2 regions of the Paenibacillus sp. FSL H7-0690 genome follow, and region 2 is predicted to be linked to the other one. Evidence: a T-box and tRNA genes for the amino acid it is inferred to sense, from the RefSeq annotation. Region 2 holds a T-box; the other holds one or more tRNA genes.

Region 1 (9,966 bases), 2.8 Mb from region 2:
TTGCTGGTTGACAAAAATTATAATTTTTATGGTTATTCTTGTTATCATTACTGATGCTTTTGTATTCAAAGTTTTATCAAGAAAGAAGATTTACCCTCCCCAAAGTATAGTAATTGATCCACTTAAGATTACGATCCAGGACATTGACCGTATGCAAGACGGTTCTGACTTCGAAGAATACTTGTATCGCTTATTTTTAGCACTGGGGTACAATTATGCATATAAAACACAAGGAAGCCGTGATTTCGGCTCTGATTTAGTTTTTACTGATCGTGAAGGATATCGAAATGTGGTTCAGACAAAGAGATATTCGAATCCCGTAGGATTAGTGGCAGTTCAAGAAGTATATAGTTCGATGAGATACTATCGAGCTAAGAGGTCAATGGTAATATCCTCAAACCATTATACCTCAGCATGCGAAGAACTTGCTGGACATAACGCCGTGAAATTACATAATCGAAGTGATCTGATTAATATCATTGATTTATATAAGTTAGGAGAGATCCATAAAGCAAAAGATATTATTGAATTAGAACCTAGAATTATACTAGACTCATGGGATAATTACAGCAATAAAGTTATTAAGAAGGACTTTAAAGCAGAAAAACGATTGGTTGCGAAGAAATAGTTAGGTCGGAGAACAAGGAGTTCTTGTACTGATGAACAATGAAGATTTTCAATACAGAGACACATACTTTATTGTGGGGAAACCAGCAATTCTATGGATCACTATATTTGGTTTGGTGCTACTAGGATTTATGTTGTTTTATTTGATTAAGAAATATCGAAAGAAGAGAAAGTGAGAAGACATGAGTAATACAACAAAGTCTTAGAGAGCGATGCTGAATTCCTGACAGCGGCTCTTTCTCAATCAAAGGTATCCGTATAATTTCGGCTGGAACCAGATCAAATAGGTCATCTTATGGATTATGGCGGAATTGTAGAGGGGTATACACCGGAATCAATTAGGATCAAAGGAACTCGTTTTATTCGTGAAGGTTCGAGTTTAAAGTGCGCATAAATAAGCCCTCCCTATAGTAAATGGAGGGCTTATTTTGATTATTACTTAACAAGAACTATATAATACATTGTATTTCCATTTCCGAAATCTGCGGCTACAGTGCTTGCCCCCGGAGACAAAGCTGTAATCAATCCATCTTGCCTTACTTCAATACTACCATCCGTATGGATGTACCAAAAGTCATACCCTGTTACCCACATTGCTTCCCCGACTTTAAGATTAAGAATAGCCTGATAATATTCTCCCGCAGCAACTACCTCGTTTGCGGAAGGTGACGAATTCGGAACTGTAGAAGTACTGGATGCAAAAGAGGTCGACCCTAACGAAAAACAGGTAGCAACAGTTAATAGACCAGCTAAAATTTTCTTTTTCATAACTCAACCTACTTTCCTTATTTTGGAGTATATTCCAATTATCGAGTCTTTATATACAAATGTAAACATATTTAGTGAATTAGCCCGCTAACCTTACACTGGTTGGCGGGCTTTTTTTTATAATATTTTTATTAATTTCTATCTACTAGAATTGTAAATGACTTTATGTTTCCTAATGCATCATAGGCAAATATATTTGCAGCTCCGTATTGAACGGCACTAACCCATCCATTTTCATGTAAAATAATGGATCCATCATTATAAATTAGTTCACGGAGGACACCAGGGATGTATCTCTGTTCTCCTGAATCCATGTAAATAATAATTTGTTCAAAAGTAGGTCCACTCGTTACATTAGATACTGGAGTTGGGTCAGGAGTTGTGATTGGAGCAGTTGCTGCGAATGAGGTCGATCCTGCAGCGAAACACGAAGCAACAGCGAAGAGCCCTACAAGCAATTTCTTTTTCAACATTAGTTAATCCTCCCAATTAAAAAATATAGTAACAAGGAAAATTATAATTAAATTTGATTAAAATGTATATATGCACTAAGTATGAATAAAATATATATATAATGTATTATTTTGTATAAAAATGATGAAAATAGTGAACATTGGATTTTAATAGTAAGTATGTCCTAAGACTAATTGAGTGCCATAATCCCTAAAGCAAAACGCCCGTCAACCTTAAATAGTCGGCGGGCGTTTATTATTTATACTATGAACTCCGTAAACACTGGACTCCGGAGCATGCCGGATTTAGACCAGTGCCTCATTCGCACCTTTGCTCTTAACCGTGGTTCTAAATGAACTAACTCCTTATCCTCACCTTTAATTAGTTGCGGTGCTACAACTCTGAATGCCTGTTTATGAATTGGTGAAGCGCCGAGTTCAATAATCCCAGCTGGACGTAGTTTTCTGGATGTACTGGATGGAACAGCAGCCAGCCAACCAAATTCTTGTTTGCGATATTCGGTTATGAAAACATCAGCATAGGTCCAATTGATGACCTTTTGCCACGCGTGAGAACGGCGGCCAGTCTCATATACGCTATTTTTACGTTTACCCACTATGCCTTCCTTACCGCGAGTTTCGATCTGCTCAAACAATGCCTCTCCAGCACCTTCAACGTGAGGCGCTACTCCAAAGCTATCAGACGGTAGAGTTAACCCCGCCAGTATCTCCTTACGGCTCATCAGGGGCAATCCACGCAGATCCTGATCTTTGTACATTAAGATATCAAAGATGGCGTAATACGCTGGGAGTGTCCCGGTGAGTTGAGTTATTTTATCAGCTCGTCTCGCTTGAAAACGACTCATAACAGATTCGAAATCTGATACTCCGGTTGTAGGATCAACACAAGCTACTTCACCGTCTAAAACAACATCGTCCGCAAATGGGAGATGTAATAACTCCAAGAATAATACTGATTAGAAAGTACAGCACAAGCATGTGTATTGATTAAAGAACTAATCGAATCCTCCTCAGTGATTATCCCTGAAAATTAACCTTCCTACATATAGGCAAACGCCGTGAACGTTGTAGGCAAAGGACCATAGACTGTTATCAGGATTGAAACATTCGAGGAGGATATCCATGGAATCAAATACAAATTTTCATCAACAGGTCGCTTGGAATTGCATGAATAAATATGTAGGTATAGTAACGACTGATGGTCAATCCTTTGACGGCTTCATCGCTCACGTGGATCAGAACTATATCACCCTAGCGGTTCCCAGCAATGAAATGGTCGATCGTATGAACGGAATGCCTGCCGAGCAGTCGAACTATAGACAATTCGGGTTCCAGCCCGGCTTTTACCCAAGACGCCGCTTCTATCCACGCCGTATCCCTTTTTTCGGAATAAGCAGTCTATTTCTACTCCCGTTTTTTATCTGACTCGGTGCAGGGGGATGAAGGGTCATCCCCTTTCTAGCTATTTAACTACTTAATCGGAGAAAATTAAGAAGTAAATACAACTCTACATCTATATTGATTATAAAAAAGAATTGCCATCCTACTCTATCGTATGGTATTATAAATTTCGTCGCAGGACGGTAGCTCAGCGGGAGAGCACTATCTTGACAGGGTAGGGGTCATGGGTTCGAACCCCATCCGTCCTATATCGAAAAAGCCTTATTATATAAGGCTTTTTCTTTTTTTTCGATCATCGATGCCGCTCTATAAATTTGTGAATCTTGCTCTAGGGGACGGATTGGGGACGAAATTTTTCTTCTCATAAAAAAATGGCTATCTTTTTCACAACTCAGGCAGCCCTCTCAATTACTTTAATAAATGTTATCTGGAGAAGCCAACTTCAAAAAGTGTACAGTCAGTATTATGGTAAATCTGTTATGTTGAAGAGAAAAAATGAAAGCTGCACTCTTAACATTTTAGCAACCAGAATTATCACCAATGACCAGCATATAAGCCCCCACCATTAACTGATGGTGCTTATTCATATGTTTTATCGCACCTCTTCTTCAAACTTCTCCCAATCAATAATTATTTGCTTTTGTTCACTTAGCCACTTTTCCAAAAAGGTACGTGTCTCTTTAACCGGATCATACCATTTCCGATTTTATATTTTGGAAATCTATCGTCAAAGAAAAATGTATCTTGAATTGAATTGAATTCCAACTCATACAAGTTCGTTTTTCAGGCTCTGTTGTATCCCAAAATACGTACTTATTATCTAATTCATCAAGTAATTTCTCTATTTTTTCTCGGCAAATTAATAATATTTCCGATTTATCTATATCAATAGTAACTAAATTCTTACCATCACTCATCTCACAAACTCCTTACATCTTCATATAAACGGTACATCAAAGTTTTATTACGAACTCGCTCCAATAATGTCCTCTATTTTAATCCAATCCCAATCCTCGCCATAACGAAACTTAATCTGTCTAAGGTGCTGATCTACTCTCATGACTATCCCATGAATGGATCTGTCCTCATATTCCCCAAACAATGTAATCGTGATGGGACTACAATCCTCTAAAGATTGAGCTAGTACCTATGAGATTTCAGCTAATTCTTGGGGATCTAAATCAGGCTTTGATCGCACCTCTTCATTTAGCGGATCGTCCAGAATCCTATTTTTATGTTCAGGCATTAACATCCGACTTCCCTCCCAAAGACCATTACCTTCAAGTTTCTTACGCTGTTGTGATTTCATTGTCTTCGTCGACTCCCTTAATAACTCTCAATGCTCGTGGCATGTTACCTCTCTGTATTTACCCCTTACTCTTCAAGCGCTCCATGTACACATGTATTACCACTGTAGATGACACCCCTACCTCCCTGGCAAGTTCACGTAATTGGCGGATAGTGAATTATTTTGATCATCTTAATTAATGATCTGAGCATTTCTTTCTCTTTATCCGTTAATGGATTCATGCAATTGCTCCTTTATCACTTGGCTGCCAAGCTAATATATTTACCATTAGAAACAATCTTGGCGCTCCTGTATTTAAGCATGGTGCACGAATCTTTCCGTCCTTTATACCTTAACTTCAATTTTGCGCTGAGTAATTTTGCCAACTTTATCTTAGTAAACAATTTCAACGGTTTACCAATCCGCATATGCACGTTGATAGCCCCCTAAAAATAGAACATATTTTTTTATGATAAAAAGACGTACATTCTTAAAACAACAAGAAACTTATTCACTAATTGGTATAAAGAACAAACTATCATTATTCATTCACTTCATTACATATATAGGAATTTATGTTTAGACAAGTTTGTTATCATATCTATATAATAAGGATAAAAGAACAAAATAAGGGGTGTTAGTAATTATTATGAAAAAGTTAAATTTTTTACTTGTTTTATTTTTATTATTTACTGCGGTACCTGTACATATCGCTTCCGCAAGCACGGAGCCGCGGGTGGTTTATGTTGACCTCGGGGTTGATGGGCAACAAACAAGCAAAATAAGTTTAATAGGTACCGGAACAGGCCATGATTTGAAATTTTACGGTACAGATAAAGCCCTGCTGTTCCACTCCCCAGACTCTGCTTTGAAATTGACTGGAACTTATAAGAATGAAAATACATATAAAAAAATTCGTATGGTTGAAATCACGTTAGATGAAGGCGCAGAATTAACAGGAGCGATCTGGTATGATGATAACAACCCAAGACCAGTAAATAATGTTACCTCCATTAATCCGTTGACAGTCCCCATCCCTTCTGAATTTGGTGAAGATTCCTTACTCGCAGGTAAATTATTTACTAGCGGACAAGGTGCAACTTACCAACTTACTGACGGTGATGATTCTACTAACAAAGTAATTAGCAATACAATTAGATATATTTACCATCATACATTTAGTGAACCTGTATTTGCAGATAAACTATTTGTTAGAAAACAAGGTGACTGGCTTACAGCAACGATTATGTTTGAAGATAACACTCGCATAACTTTCACTCCAGTTGAAGCATTTGCAAAGACTTCTTATTATTACGACATACCTACTCAAAAAAAAGTAAAAGAAATAACGTTTTCTGCGGGACAACTGGGTTCTACTCTAATTGATACAGATTTACGCAAAGCCGAAGTGCCTGAACCAACACCAATACCTACTATTACTCCTGAACCAACAGCTTCTCCATCTCCGACCAGTACACCGGAGCCAACACCGACTACTACGCCTAGCGCTACACCAACAGTGACGCCAAAACCTACAGCAACTCCAGAACAGCCAACAGGCCATCGAGCTATTCTTACTATAACTCTGGTGAATGGAACAGAAAAAGAATATGACCTACCAAATGCTGAAGTGGATGCATTTTTGAACTGGTACGATGCTCGTGATGCAGGCAGAGGTGCAGGATCATATGCTATTGATAAGCATTCAAACAATAAAGGTCCGTTCAGCAAACGTAAAGACTATGTTGTATTCGATAAGATACTTACCTTTGAAGTTAGTGAGTATATTACAACCGAATAAATAGAAAAAATCCCCGCCAATCACTTTAGGTTGACGAGGATTTTTTTATTTTCACAAAATTTAAGTATGTTACCGGCAGTACCAATATTCGCTTCCCTTATATCAGAACAACCTATAGACACTATCTCGACTGCTCAGCTACGCCTGCAAGGATAATCCAAGTAGATATTAATCCTCTAAAGAATTGTCTTTAACTCTTCTTTGGAAGTATTAATCCAAATGAATTTCTGCCTTATAACAAAGCGTGAAACTATCATAAAGTATGTACGCATCATATCGAACACACGATTGCTTAACAAACACGAGTTTTTTCGTAATTGGATTGATTATGTATAAATGGTGAATTTAATATATTTATACCATATATACAAAAAAATGTTTGGACGCAACCCATTTATTGTAATAATCTTATCGAGCTTGTATTGTTATTGGGTTCTCATTCTAAGAAGAAAGGAGAAGTATTATTTTATAAACTTAGTACATAAAATGCTCATTTGATTTATGGAATCCGAAACATTTGATTCGTCGCAGTTCCAACATATATTGAACTAATAAAATCTACAGGAAATTAAGAACTAAAGACATTTTCCTGTCGATAAAAATTATTCAAGGGGTGTATAATGAAAAAACTTTTCTTTCTTACGTTTCTATTAACTTTACTTTTGCCTATAAGTAAGATTCATGCAGAAAGTGTGCCGGAGGACGTATACGATTATCTATCAGGAAAACCATTTGTAATTGCAAATAGCACTATTGAAAATCTTAGTTTTACCGACAATAATAATACCACAGGCACCCAAATGTACAATCATTATACTATTTCCTTTGAGAATCCTATCGATATTTCGGGTTATTCATCTTACTCAGTAGGTGGAATTTATGGGTCAGGTGTTGCAATAATTTTCAATTATGACAATGGAACAAGTAATACTACTGTCGCTGGAGGAAGTGGAGGTTACACAACTTTAGACTTAAAAGGAGTTAAAAAAATAACTCTTGCACGAACTGGTACAGAAGGAAGCCCAGGCTTTTTATATGATTTAAAAGTTTTTGTAAAAAAGACACCAACACCAGTCCTGAATCCTACACTTGATGTGACGATCGAAAAAGAAAAGGTAGGAGTAGGTCAAGAGTTCACAGCAGGAGTTTCACTCAAAAATGTAAAAGATATTTATGCCGAAGACTTTGAAATAAAGTATGACAATCAACACCTACAGTATCTTGGATTTGAAGAGGTTGCTGGCTATAAAGTATACAACACACCAACCGACTTAAACGGTACTCTACGCTTTATCGTAGCCAGCAAAGGTGAAGACTACGGGATTAATAAAGACACAGTTATTCTGAAATTGAAGTTCAAGGCGAAAGCCATAGGAACAGCAGTAGTCGATTCCACAAAAGCTAGGATTGCTGATACGGAGCAGGAATATGATCTTGAGAAAGAAAACTGTTTAGAGGACAGCATCATAATTGAAGCAACAGATGTCAACAAATCAGGAGAATTCACCTTGGTTGATCTAGCGATTGACGCCAGATATTTCAAGTATTTGGCGGCGGATGTTGATCCGGTAAAATACAACGCTCAGCAAGCTGGTGATGAGTACGTCAATGACGATGACCTTCTTTATATTGTGGATCAAATATTAAGTAACTCAAACTATTTGCCTAACAGCTAATAAAATAGCCTCCCAACTCTTACCTCCTCTATCCTTAGTAGCCAAGAGCTATAATTGGATGGAGGAGTTTTGTATGTTTATAACACCTACACTTATGTTATTACAAACTGCTACCGGACCATTCAGTCACAGCGATTTTATATATGAACCAAAGATAGATGGGCATCGTCTTATTTATTCTCAAGAGTCCGGAAACTAATTAGGAATGAGCTTCAATGGAGTAGATAACTTCTTTTTTGCCAGTAAGCGGGGAGTCATTTATAAAATACAATTTGTCACCGCTCCGTTTTACGAATTTCAAAGTATCTCCTTTAAAAGGAACATCGTTATTTTCCGCATATTCCTGATCCTTTGCTGTGAGTAGCTCCTTATACAAAAGGGTTCGCTCGCCTGTTTGGCGGTCGATTAAGGTTAGCAATCCATTCTGATTTCCACGAAGCAGTATGATTTCTTTATCAATGCTTTCTACATAGTAAGCATCTTCCTCGCCACCCAGCTTTACAAGATCAAGAGTATCTATTACATTGCCTGTGCCGTCTTGGATGAAACGTAAGGTATTACCATCATGCAAGATGAGGTTGCCATCATAAGGTTTGAAATCCGCATCTCCTCTGAACTGGTAAGCGAATGTGGCCTTGCGTAGTAATGCACCATTTTTGAATATGAGTGTGATTTCGCGTGTATTAATATGAGGCTCTCCATAGGAATCAATAATCTTAATGACTAGCAGACCCCCCGCCGTTTTCTCGATCTTCATTCCTGCCCAGTCAAAGTTTGTTTGGAGTGAAGTGAGTTTTATCACCGTATCCTTGCCTTGTGAGACATATAAATCACCATTAGCTTTGACCAGCGTATAGGTACGCCCTCCAAAGGATTCTGTGAAAACATTGTAGGTCTTCAGATCATCTGCTAAAAGTGTGTTCGTTGTGGAGTCCAGACGGAGATGGCTGCCTTCGAAAGCCTTAACGATAAAACGGGCCGGCACATATATCCCATCTTCTTTGGATTTAAAAGGTATTCCTCCTAGATCTACCGCTTTCCCGTCAAGCACGCCAGTTTGACTCCCGATTCGAACAGCAAAACTTTTAGTCCAGCCTTTGAACAGAGCACGTTTGCCGGATTTATCCCATTCCATTTTTAAGCCAGCTTGTTCAGCGATCCCCCGAACATCTACGTAGATTACACCATTTTTGAGCAGCGCAGGTCCGCCTATGTTTCCACCAGGAATGCCAAATTGGTAGTATACTTGCGAAGTACTAGCAGAGGAAGCTTGGGCAAGCGCAGAGGACTCCGATACAGTTAATGAAGAGCTTGCTGACATGGTGGCAGGGAGTAAAAGTGTTGAGAGCATTAAGACGGATAACCAAGCTTTGGAGTGAAAAGAGAGCATATGAACCAACCCTTTCTTTATCTGGCAGTAAAATTTATCCAAGATAGTTGGTTTGACGCTGAAACGTTTCTAAAAGTTGCGTCGTATACTTTCCGAAGGGCTCACTGTAGAAATATATTTAATGCTACTATGATAAGATAGATGGAACTGTACAGTAGTTTCTTAAAATTGAAAGATAAAGGAGCTTGTGATCTTGCCGCAAATGCAAAATGAGCAGAAAAAGAATACTTCTACTCCGCTGAAATGGTTGGGGGGCGGAGCCGCCATGCTCCTGTTAAAAGGAAAGGCGATTTTGTCTCTGCTGAAAATAGGTAAAATTGCCGGGCCGTTAATTTCCATGATGGTTTCTATAGGAGCATATGCTTTGATTTATCCGTGGGGGTTTGCTATAGGTATCGTCCTGCTTTTGCTTGTTCATGAATTGGGACATGTTATAGCCGCTAAGCGGATCGGGCTACCCGTCAGCGCTCCGTTATTTATTCCTTTTTTAGGCGCCTTAATTACTATGAAAAAACATCCGCTGGATGCGAAGACAGAAGCGT
Region 2 (9,966 bases):
CAGATTTCCTCCGAAATAAACGGCATAAACGGATGGATCAAGCGCATCGTGCGGTCGAGTACATAAGCAAGTACGGACTGTGTCTTCGCTTTGGCTGCGGCATCCGTTCCGTAAAGCGACAGCTTCGCGAACTCAATATACCAGTCACACAAATCGTCCCAAATGAAGTTGTACAGCTGGCGGCCGGTCTCGCCGAACTCGTACGAGTCAATTAGACGCGTAATTTCACGAGAAGTTTCGTTCAGGCGGTGTAAAATCCAACGGTCAGCCGTAGTTAGCTCACCAGTAATGTCAATATTCTCGAAGCTAACTCCTTCAAGATTCATGAGGGCGAAGCGTGACGCATTCCAGATCTTATTAGCGAAATTACGCGCCTGCTCTACCTTTTCCCAGCGGAAGCGTAAATCCTGACCCGCTGTGCTGCCGGTAGAAATCATATAACGCATAGCATCTGCGCCATACTTCTCGATAACCTCAAGCGGATCTACACCGTTTCCGAGTGATTTGGACATTTTTTGTCCTTCAGCATCCCGTACCAAACCATGCATCAATACGTCGGAGAATGGTTTCTCTCCGGTGAATTCCAGTGCCGAGAAGATCATCCGCGCTACCCAGAAATAAATAATATCGTAGCCTGTTACAAGCACATCGTTCGGATAGTAACGTTTGAAATCTGCACTGTCTTCATTCGGCCAGCCTAGGGTTGCAAATGGCCAGAGGTTGGAGCTAAACCAAGTATCCAGAACATCCTCGTCCTGTTTCAGGTCGGTTAAGCCGCTGATCCGGCGCGCTTCTTCCTCGTCATTCGCCACAACCAGCTCACCGGTAGATTCAGAATACCAAGCCGGAATACGATGTCCCCACCAAAGCTGACGGGAAATACACCAGTCGCGTACGTTTTCAATCCAGTTCAGGTAGGTTCTCTCGAACCGTTCAGGTACAAAGTTAACCCCATTACCATCCTTCTGTGCATTGATGGCAGCTTCGGCGAGCGGCTGCATCTTCACGAACCATTGTGTGGACAGGTACGGCTCAACAACCGCTCCTGAACGTTCACTGTGTCCAACTTGATGCACATGATCTTCAATAGAGATCAGAACGCCTTGCTCCTTCAGATCCGCCGTGATGGCCTTACGGCATTCACTCCGGTCTTGACCTTGGTAAGGTCCTGCTTCTTCGTTCATCGTACCGCTCTCATCCATTACGTTGATCTGCGGCAAATTGTGCCGTTGACCTACCTCGAAGTCATTTGGATCATGAGCTGGCGTGATCTTAACCGCACCGCTGCCAAACTCTTTATCTACATACTCGTCAGCGATAATTGGAATCTCCCGGCCGATAATCGGCAGGATCAGCGTTTTACCAATCAGATCTTTATAACGATCATCCTCAGGATGAACAGCAACTGCCGTATCACCCAACATCGTCTCCGGACGTGTGGTCGCTACAGTGATATGTCCGCTGCCATCTTTAAGGGGGTAACGCAGGTGGTACAGATGACCGTTAACTTCCTTATATTCAACCTCGATATCCGACAACGCCGTACGAGCCGCCGGATCCCAGTTGATGATACGTTTACCGCGGTAGATCAAGCCTTTATTATAAAGCTTAACAAATACCTCGCGAACTCCCTTCGACAAACCCTCATCGAGGGTAAAACGCTCGCGGGAGTAGTCAAGGGAAAGTCCCATTTTTGCCCACTGCTCATGAATGGTGTTCGCGTATTTGTCTTTCCAATCCCACACCTGCTCCAGGAACTTCTCACGTCCGAGGTCATGTCTGGAAATCCCCTGCTCGCGCAGCTTCTGCTCTACCTTCGTTTGTGTTGCAATACCTGCGTGGTCCGTACCTGGCAACCAAAGCGTATCGAAGCCCTGCATCCGTTTAGTACGAATCAGGATATCCTGTAATGTGAAATCGAGCGCATGCCCGATGTGCAGCATTCCTGTTACGTTTGGCGGCGGGATCACAATACTATAGGCTTTAGCATCCGGACGCTGGCCTGCACGGAAATATCCGCCCTCTGTCCAGTAGGAATACCATTTCTGTTCTGCTGCCTTCGGATCATACGTTGTTGGCATCTCGTTTTTAGATTCATTCGTAGCGGCAGCATCTGCCGCTGTTAGATGGTTTTGGTCAGCCATTCTCTGATACCTCCACTAGTTTACTTGTAGTTGCTTATAGTTGTTAATAAAGTTGCTGTATAGAGCGCACAGGTCTCTGAAAAAAACAAAAAGACCCCTCGTCTCAAAGGACGAAAGGTCATTCTTTCGCGGTACCACCTTTGTTTCGCGCCAATGAAAAATAAAACTACACTTCTTACCCTACGGATTCAGAAGCTTAGCGCGACACTCGTACAGATAACGGCTGCTACCGGCCACAACCTAACTTATCCTTCACAAATATGAAGATAAGCTCAGAAGGGCGACTCCGGGGCGACTTCGGGGGCTGTTTCCTACGGAATGTCACAGCACTTGCAATTCCGCTCTCTGAAGGGCTGACCGCCTACTCTTCCCGTTCCCAGTCTTTACTTAGATATTGCTTACTCCATAATACATTTTGAGCCCCCCCTAGTCAACCTGGATACGCCTTTGCAGCGGGACTTTAGGCTGAATTTCGACTTATTTCTTCTGAAGCATCCCTTCCAACAATGAAACAGCAAAAATCCCGATCCTAATACCTGATCGGGATTCACCTATTCATGTGTGTACGCATCACGATTCGATTACGGGATGTACAACACTTGGCCTTCCTCTACACTCTGCCCGGATAAGCGATTATACATTACCAGCTCCCGCGCACTTAGCTGATACTTCTCTGCTATGGTATCCAGTGTTTCTTCACGCTGCACAATACACAGCCGAACTTTGCGGAACATGTTAGCTCCATCCGCGCTGGCAATGAATCTGCTCTTCCATTCCGTATTATTGCCAACCTCTGGAACGTCCACTGCTGCAGATGTGTTTCCTTCCGACTGCAGAGCTTCCTGCTCTTTACGGACACGACTGGAGCTTAGTAAAGAGGAGAAGGTGAGATGTTCTTTTTCCGGAATTTCTGCTTCTTTTTTACTGCCCAAGGCGATCTTAAGATCTTGTTTCTCCTCATGAGAAGCCACACTCTCTTGTGAAACAAAAACTTCGTTCGCATTCTCATTAATCGGCGCAGTATTCTCTTCTTGCTTAGGGAGCGCATTATTAGCCTCATTTTCAGAAGCGAATACAGGGATATCCTGAATTGCATCTGCACTAACGGCTAGGACAGCAGTCTCTCTAGGAATAAAATATTCCTCTGCCGACTGTTGGTTCTCTTCGCTCACATTGCTTGCTTGATTCAGCTGAGACACCTCAACCTCTTTGTTCTGGGCCTCGGCTTTAAACCAGTAATCGGATAAACCCGCTTTAGCATCGTCAACTTGGGACTCCAGACTATGTGTCCGTGCTTTAGCTCCCTTGTCCTTCTCCTGACCGGATGAGAAATTGACTACAGGGGACGTATGAGCGGCTCCACTTGAGACTAATGATTCTTCTGTTTCCTGTTCATTCGCTTCGGCATGCTCATGTTCTTCTACAGCAACCTGTGAGGCATCCTCACCGAAGGTCCACTGAGAATTTTCATAAAGTGCATCATTTTCCTGTTCTTGTAGCTCCGCAGTAGCTTCTACCCTGTCATCATTCACAGGAGAATAGGCGACTGTATACTCCTCTTGCTGCCAGGCTGGTTGAGGTTGAGGGTCCGCACCACCGATCCCCCGCAGCGATAATACGCCTGTTATATTCACAGTGCGCATCGTGAGCAGATCGATATCAAAATTCTCAATCTCTACCCCAATATCTTCAATCGAGCTGACGCGTGTAAGCGGAACAGTGATTTCCACGGGAATGGCATGCTCCAGACGTTGTGTTCGGTCATCTTCACTCCGGTAAAGCCCGGTAAGCAACAGCTGACCATATAACTCGGCACGATCCTCCCGCTGAATCACCTGAATTTCCGGAAGTAGTTCAACCTCCTCCAGCTCAGCTATTCCCGGAAGCTCTTCCGAAAGGTGAATGCGTTCGTAAATATCAAACCGCAAGCCGTGGGACTGATCAAACACGGGATATGTCCTCCTTCTTGGCATAATCTAACCCTGAGACAGGCCCAGAGCATAAGCCCAAAATGTTACTCCCCACATGTATATGCTTCAAACAGAGAGGCATGACAACTTTGGTAGTACTAACCGGACAGGATGCTAATAAATTTCATGAATTTAAGAGCTCACCAAACCTTCAGCCTGCTGATAGATGCACTACTTCGTAAGAACAAAGTATTATATGCTGCTTTTATTAATAAGACATGGATAGATGTTTTTTTTCTGAAAAAATAGAAAAAGAACAGCAGAACCAGCTTTTGCTGATTCTACTGTTCCTTAGCCACTTACGTATCTGTCAGGGTGCTTCAGACAGCAGCTCTCGCAGCTGCAGCATATCCTCCGGCCACGGATCGCTAACTTCCAGCTGTTCTCCGCTCCAAGGATGGCGGAAGGACAATGCCTCGCCATGCAGGGCATGGCGGCCGGCAGCGCTGGAAGCCCAGATCGGACCGCCATATAGTTCATCCCCATACAAGGGATGACCCATATGGCTGAGATGAACGCGAATCTGATGCGTCCGTCCAGTCTCCAGCTGCACATGCACTAGGCTTCCGCCATGCAGTGCCTCGCGCTCGATGATTCGCGTCACGGCAGATTGTCCGCCGGGCGAGACCCGTCTGCGCGCAGCGTGATGCCGGTCGCGCCCAATCGGGGCATCGATCACCTTAAGCGCGGGCGGCACGATGCCTTCAACGATCGCGGCGTAGTGCCGCGAGATGCTTTTTTCACGCATATTCTCGTCCAGGACTAACTGTGCGAACTCATTTTTCGCATACATCACCGGACCCGTTGTATCTTTGTCCAAGCGGTGAATATGGCGCACAGCCACATTTTCGCCGGAAGTGATATAATGCGCAGCTACGAGGTGATCCAGAGTTACACCTGTTCCACTGCCATCGGGATGTACCGCCAGCCCAGCTGGTTTATGAGCTACCAGGCAAAAATCATCCTCATACAGCACCTCAAGCTCTTCCCATATCGGTTCAAGCCCCGCTTCACGATCGGGAAAAAGCGCCAGCCGAAGCCGGTCGCCTTTCCACTGAATGCCTCCCTCGCGGCGTAACCGCAGATGAAGTTTCTCGGGCATGCCTACAGTTTCTAACAGCCACTTGTCAATCGTTGCCTGCGTATCCTCGGCTCCAGTAATGATTTTGCCGGGTGTTACCTCCAGCCACTCTCCACGCCGGGTCCAAGCGCCACCACCGGTTCTTTCTCCGGCTCCGATGCTCAAAGGGCCTTCAGGGCATTATAATGGCCCTCAATGGTATCATCAATATCTTGCTCACTATGTGCAGCCGATATGAACATCCCCTCAAACTGTGAAGGTGGCACACTGATGCCTTGGTTTACCATATGACCAAAATAACGACGGAAAAGATCCGTGTCACTGGACTTAGCCGTTTCAAAATTGATTACAGGTCCTTCAGTAAAGAATGGGCAAACCATTGATCCTACCCGGTTGATAGTGAGCGGAATGCCAGTCTCAATTGAATTCTTTTTCAAACCCGCTTCCAGACGTGCACCCAATTGTTCCAGACGATCATATACTTCCGGGGTCAACAGCTTGAGCGTAGTATATCCGGCTGCCATCGCCAATGGATTACCACTAAGTGTGCCCGCCTGATAAATCGGTCCAGTAGGAGCGATTTGCTCCATGATCTCTCTTTTGCCGCCATAAGCACCCACTGGAAGTCCGCCGCCGATAACTTTGCCAAAACAAGTAATATCCGGAGTAATCCCGAACAAGCCTTGAGCACAGCCACGATTAACACGGAAGCCTGTCATAACCTCATCAAAAATAAGCAGCGAACCATTGTCAGAAGTTAATTTACGAAGCCCTTCCAGGAAGCCTGGAAGCGGTGGAACAACGCCCATGTTGCCGGCAATCGGCTCTACGATCACTGCGGCAATCTCATTGCCAAAACGTTCGAAAGCAATCTGAGTGGACTCCAAATCATTGTAAGGAACCGTAATGGTATTCATTGCAACGCCTTCTGGGACACCCGGGCTATCCGGCAAGCCCAATGTAGCTACACCAGAGCCAGCCTTAATAAGCAGACTATCCGCGTGACCGTGGTAGGAGCCTTCGAACTTCAAGATTTTGCTGCGCCCAGTGTAACCACGTGCCAAACGAATCGCGCTCATCGTAGCTTCCGTTCCAGAGTTAACCATGCGTACGATATCTACAGATGCCACTCGTTCAACAACGGTTTTTGCCATTTCCGTTTCGAGTAGCGTTGGAGCGCCAAAGCTTGTCCCTTTTACCGCCGTCTCCTGCAATGCCTTCACAACCTCGGAATGCGCATGACCCATAATCAGCGGACCCCATGAGAGCACATAGTCGATAAAGCTGTTGCCGTCGATATCAAAAATACGCGAACCTATCCCATGATCCACATAAATCGGAGTCAGACCTACGGATTTAAACGCCCGTACAGGGCTGTTCACCCCGCCGGGAATATATTGTTTTGCTTCATCAAAAGCCTTCCGGGACGCTTCCTCTTTACGCGCCATTGGCACATTACTCATGTATCTTCACTCCTATTCTCTTCTTGGTTACACAAGCTTGTACAAACATATATTAGCTGCCGCGATGTCGGTGTGATGAAGATTAGCCGCGCAGCCAGCGGGCTGCATCTTTTGCAAAATAAGTAATAATAATGTCCGCACCAGCACGTTTCATGCCCGTCAGCATTTCCAGCACAACGGCTTGCTCGTCGATCCAGCCTTGCAATGCCGCTGCTTTTACCATGGAATATTCTCCACTCACATTGTAAGCCACCAAAGGAAGATCAAACTGATCACGAATCGTACGAATCACATCTAGGTAAGCCAGAGCTGGCTTCACCATTAACATATCCGCGCCTTCCAGCACATCAGATTCTGCTTCACGGAGTGCTTCACGCAGATTGGCAGGGTCCATTTGATATGTTTTGCGATTCCCGAACTGTGGTGCTGAATCCGCTGCTTCGCGGAAAGGGCCATAAAATGCCGAAGCATATTTGACCGAATACGACATAATCGGCACATGCTCAAAGCCGTTCTCATCAAGTCCCGCACGAATTGCGTGAACAAATCCATCCATCATGTTGGAAGGGGCGATAATATCTGCTCCAGCTTTTGCTTGGGATACCGCCGTACGAGTCAAAAGCTCCAGCGAGGCATCGTTGATAACATCGCCATGGACCACACCATTCACCGTATGCGTATGCACCATTCCACAATGTCCGTGATCCGTAAATTCACAAAGGCAGGTATCTGCAACGACCAACAGCTCTGGGTACCACTGCTTGATCAAGCGAGTAGCCTCTTGCACAATTCCATCCTCTGCAAAACCGGAAGAACCGATAGCATCCTTCGTCTCAGGAATCCCGAACAATAATACAGCCGGGATGCCTAGTGCGGCAATCTCGTCCACTTCTGCTTTTAACGTATCCAGCGAAAAATGATACACGCCCGGCATCGAGCTAATCTCATTCTTCACACCTGTTCCATATGTCACAAAAATAGGCTGTACCATATCCAGCACATTCAGTATCGTCTCCCGCACCATGCCACGAATTCCAGCAGAACCGCGCAAACGGCGGTGACGTGTAATTGGAAAGCTCATTTGTTCATCCTCCTGAAAAATAAAATATAAAACCAAATTATGTGTCTGGCAGCAAACTACAACTAGCCGCAGCCAAGTCTAAATTAGCTACAACCAAACCGCCGACCACTGGCTAACTACGTATAGTTGTAGTTTGTGCAACTATCTCGATGTTTTGTCCTAATTGTAAGCTTTAGTTGCATTCTCTACAGTTATTTATTACAAAAGTGCGAAGATTCCTCATTTAGCGGATATTTAATTGCACATACTACAACTAAACTCGGCTTTAGCTGATATATAGGAAATTTAATTGTATAAAGTACAACTAAACCTAAACCTCAAGCAGATCTGCTCACATTAACCTACTGCATATTCTCTACATACCAGTTAGTTTACAACCAAATATTATCCTCCGGACTCCATAAGTCACTACGTTCGGAGTTCAATTTATATGTTACTTGAAGGTAGCGATGTGGCACTTTTGAGCGTAGATATAACGGCGAGTAAACCAACAAATGTTAGTTAGTAAAAGTAACCGCGAACTCATTAATAACTACCAACTCACATGTAACCACGAACTATTTAGTAACTACGAACAAACTCTAAACTCACATGTAACCACGAACTATTTAATAACCACGAACTCACATGTAACTACGAACTATTTAGTAACCACGAACAAAACTCTAGCCTGTAATGTAACTAATTATAAGCTGAGCGCTATATTTCTAAGCAGGCACTGCCTTTCTCCGTAGAACAGCTACTACTCTCCCCGCGGAGTAATCAGCTTTTACCTTCCCACCAGAAAGCAAGCTACGTAAGTTAAGCTCACCAGTAAACTATTGCTTCGTTCTATCCTCGATCCGAGCGCTACTGCAGCTGAGTCTCCGCATTCCAGCGGCAGAGCTCCTGCACCAAACTATCTATGGTTGCCTCTTCAGGCAAGAGTCCCGGTGTCAGTCCCGCGTCTACCGCAGTCTGCTCCGTTAACGGGCCGATGCAGGCGATTTTCACATTTGCAAGCAGCGGGAGCGGATCTTCAAGCCCCATCCGTTTCAGGATGTGTATGAAATTACGCACGGTTGACGAGCTGGTGAAGGTTACCGCGTGAACGCGACCTTCCTCTAGCAGCTTCAGCAGCTCGTCGTCATCCTCACCCGTGACAACCGTTTCATAAGTATCCACGTCTGTCACCTGAAGGCCAAGCTCTCTCAGCTTGTCCGGCAGCCAGTCCCGCGCCAGATCGCCGCGCGGCAATAGCACGTTCTGCCCCGGCAGCAGCTGGGGACCGAACGTCTCAATCAGACCTTCCGCCTGAAACTTTGCCGGAAGTTCTTCAGCAATCACCCCGCGCTGCGCCAGCGCGGCGGCTGTGCCTGGCCCCACCGCTGCAATACGCGCGCGGTGTAGCCCGCGAATGTCCGCCCCCAGCTCCGCCAAGTGGCGCCAAAAAAAATCCACGCCGTTCGGGCTAGTGAAGAATACCCAGTCGTACGATTCCAGCGCGCCAAACGCCGCAGCAATCTTCGCCTTCTTCTCTGCCCCTTCCGGCATGATCGTCTCGATCACCGGGAACTCGTAGGGTTCCCCGCCGAGTTCTTCAATTCTATCCACCAGCTCGCTTGCTTGGCTGCGAGCCCGTGTCACCACGATGCGTTTGCCGAATAACGGCATCGCCTCGACCCACTTCAGCTGCTCACGCTGCAGCACCACGTCGCCGACGACGATGACTGCCGGCGGCTGAAAATCCGCCGCCTTCACCTTCGCCTCAATATCGGCGAGGGTTCCCGTCAGCGTCTCCTGATCCGCGCGGGTGCCCCAGCGCACAAGTGCCACTGGTGTTTCTGGCGGCCGCCCGTGCTTGATCAGCTGAGCGCTGATGTAACCTATTTTAGCTACGCCCATTAGAAACACTAACGTTCCCGTGGCGTTCGTTACTTTATCCCAATGAATGGAATGATCCAGTTTATCCGGACTCTCATGCCCGGTGATAATCGACAGGGAAGAGGCATGATCGCGGTGCGTAACAGGTATACCCGCATAGGCAGGTACACTGATCGCTGACGTGATGCCCGGTACGATTTCGTAATAGATCCCATTTTTGCGCAGCAGCTCCGCTTCTTCACCCACCCGGCCAAAAATCGTAGGGTCCCCACCCTTAAGCCGCACCACTGTTTTCCCCTGTAAAGCCAAATCAACTAACAATTGATTAATCTCTTCCTGCTTCATCGTGTGGCGATCCGGCAGC

The links. The T-box of region 2 lies ahead of MHI32_RS24485 (valine--tRNA ligase). A T-box ahead of a tRNA ligase gene usually reads a tRNA of that ligase, here a tRNA-Val.
Region 1: it has a tRNA-Val gene. The T-box ahead of MHI32_RS24485 (valine--tRNA ligase) is inferred to sense a tRNA for this amino acid. The anticodon was not compared.

What each region holds. Positions count from the first base shown of each region.
Region 1 covers NZ_CP150281.1:2,747,528-2,757,493, forward strand. The annotation lists gene MHI32_RS11955 (restriction endonuclease) at 8-628, shown strand; gene MHI32_RS11960 (hypothetical protein) at 1,063-1,395, opposite strand; gene MHI32_RS11965 (hypothetical protein) at 1,527-1,868, opposite strand; gene MHI32_RS11970 (ATP-dependent DNA ligase) at 2,108-2,812, opposite strand; gene MHI32_RS11975 (hypothetical protein) at 2,991-3,293, shown strand; tRNA gene MHI32_RS11980 (tRNA-Val) at 3,446-3,517, shown strand; gene MHI32_RS11985 (group-specific protein) at 3,959-4,186, opposite strand; gene MHI32_RS11990 (YolD-like family protein) at 4,417-4,578, opposite strand; gene MHI32_RS11995 (hypothetical protein) at 5,207-6,358, shown strand; gene MHI32_RS12000 (cohesin domain-containing protein) at 6,979-8,034, shown strand; partial or broken gene MHI32_RS12005 (ATP-dependent DNA ligase) at 8,108-8,227, shown strand; gene MHI32_RS12010 (copper amine oxidase N-terminal domain-containing protein) at 8,234-9,424, opposite strand; gene MHI32_RS12015 (site-2 protease family protein) at 9,627-9,966, shown strand, end outside.
Region 2 covers NZ_CP150281.1:5,545,300-5,555,265, forward strand. The annotation lists gene MHI32_RS24485 (valine--tRNA ligase) at 1-2,144, opposite strand, end outside; T-box leader at 2,248-2,531, opposite strand; gene MHI32_RS24490 (LysM peptidoglycan-binding domain-containing protein) at 2,726-4,093, opposite strand; gene MHI32_RS24495 (RluA family pseudouridine synthase) at 4,425-5,360, opposite strand; gene hemL (glutamate-1-semialdehyde 2,1-aminomutase) at 5,357-6,643, opposite strand; gene hemB (porphobilinogen synthase) at 6,741-7,739, opposite strand; gene cobA (uroporphyrinogen-III C-methyltransferase) at 8,589-9,966, opposite strand, start outside.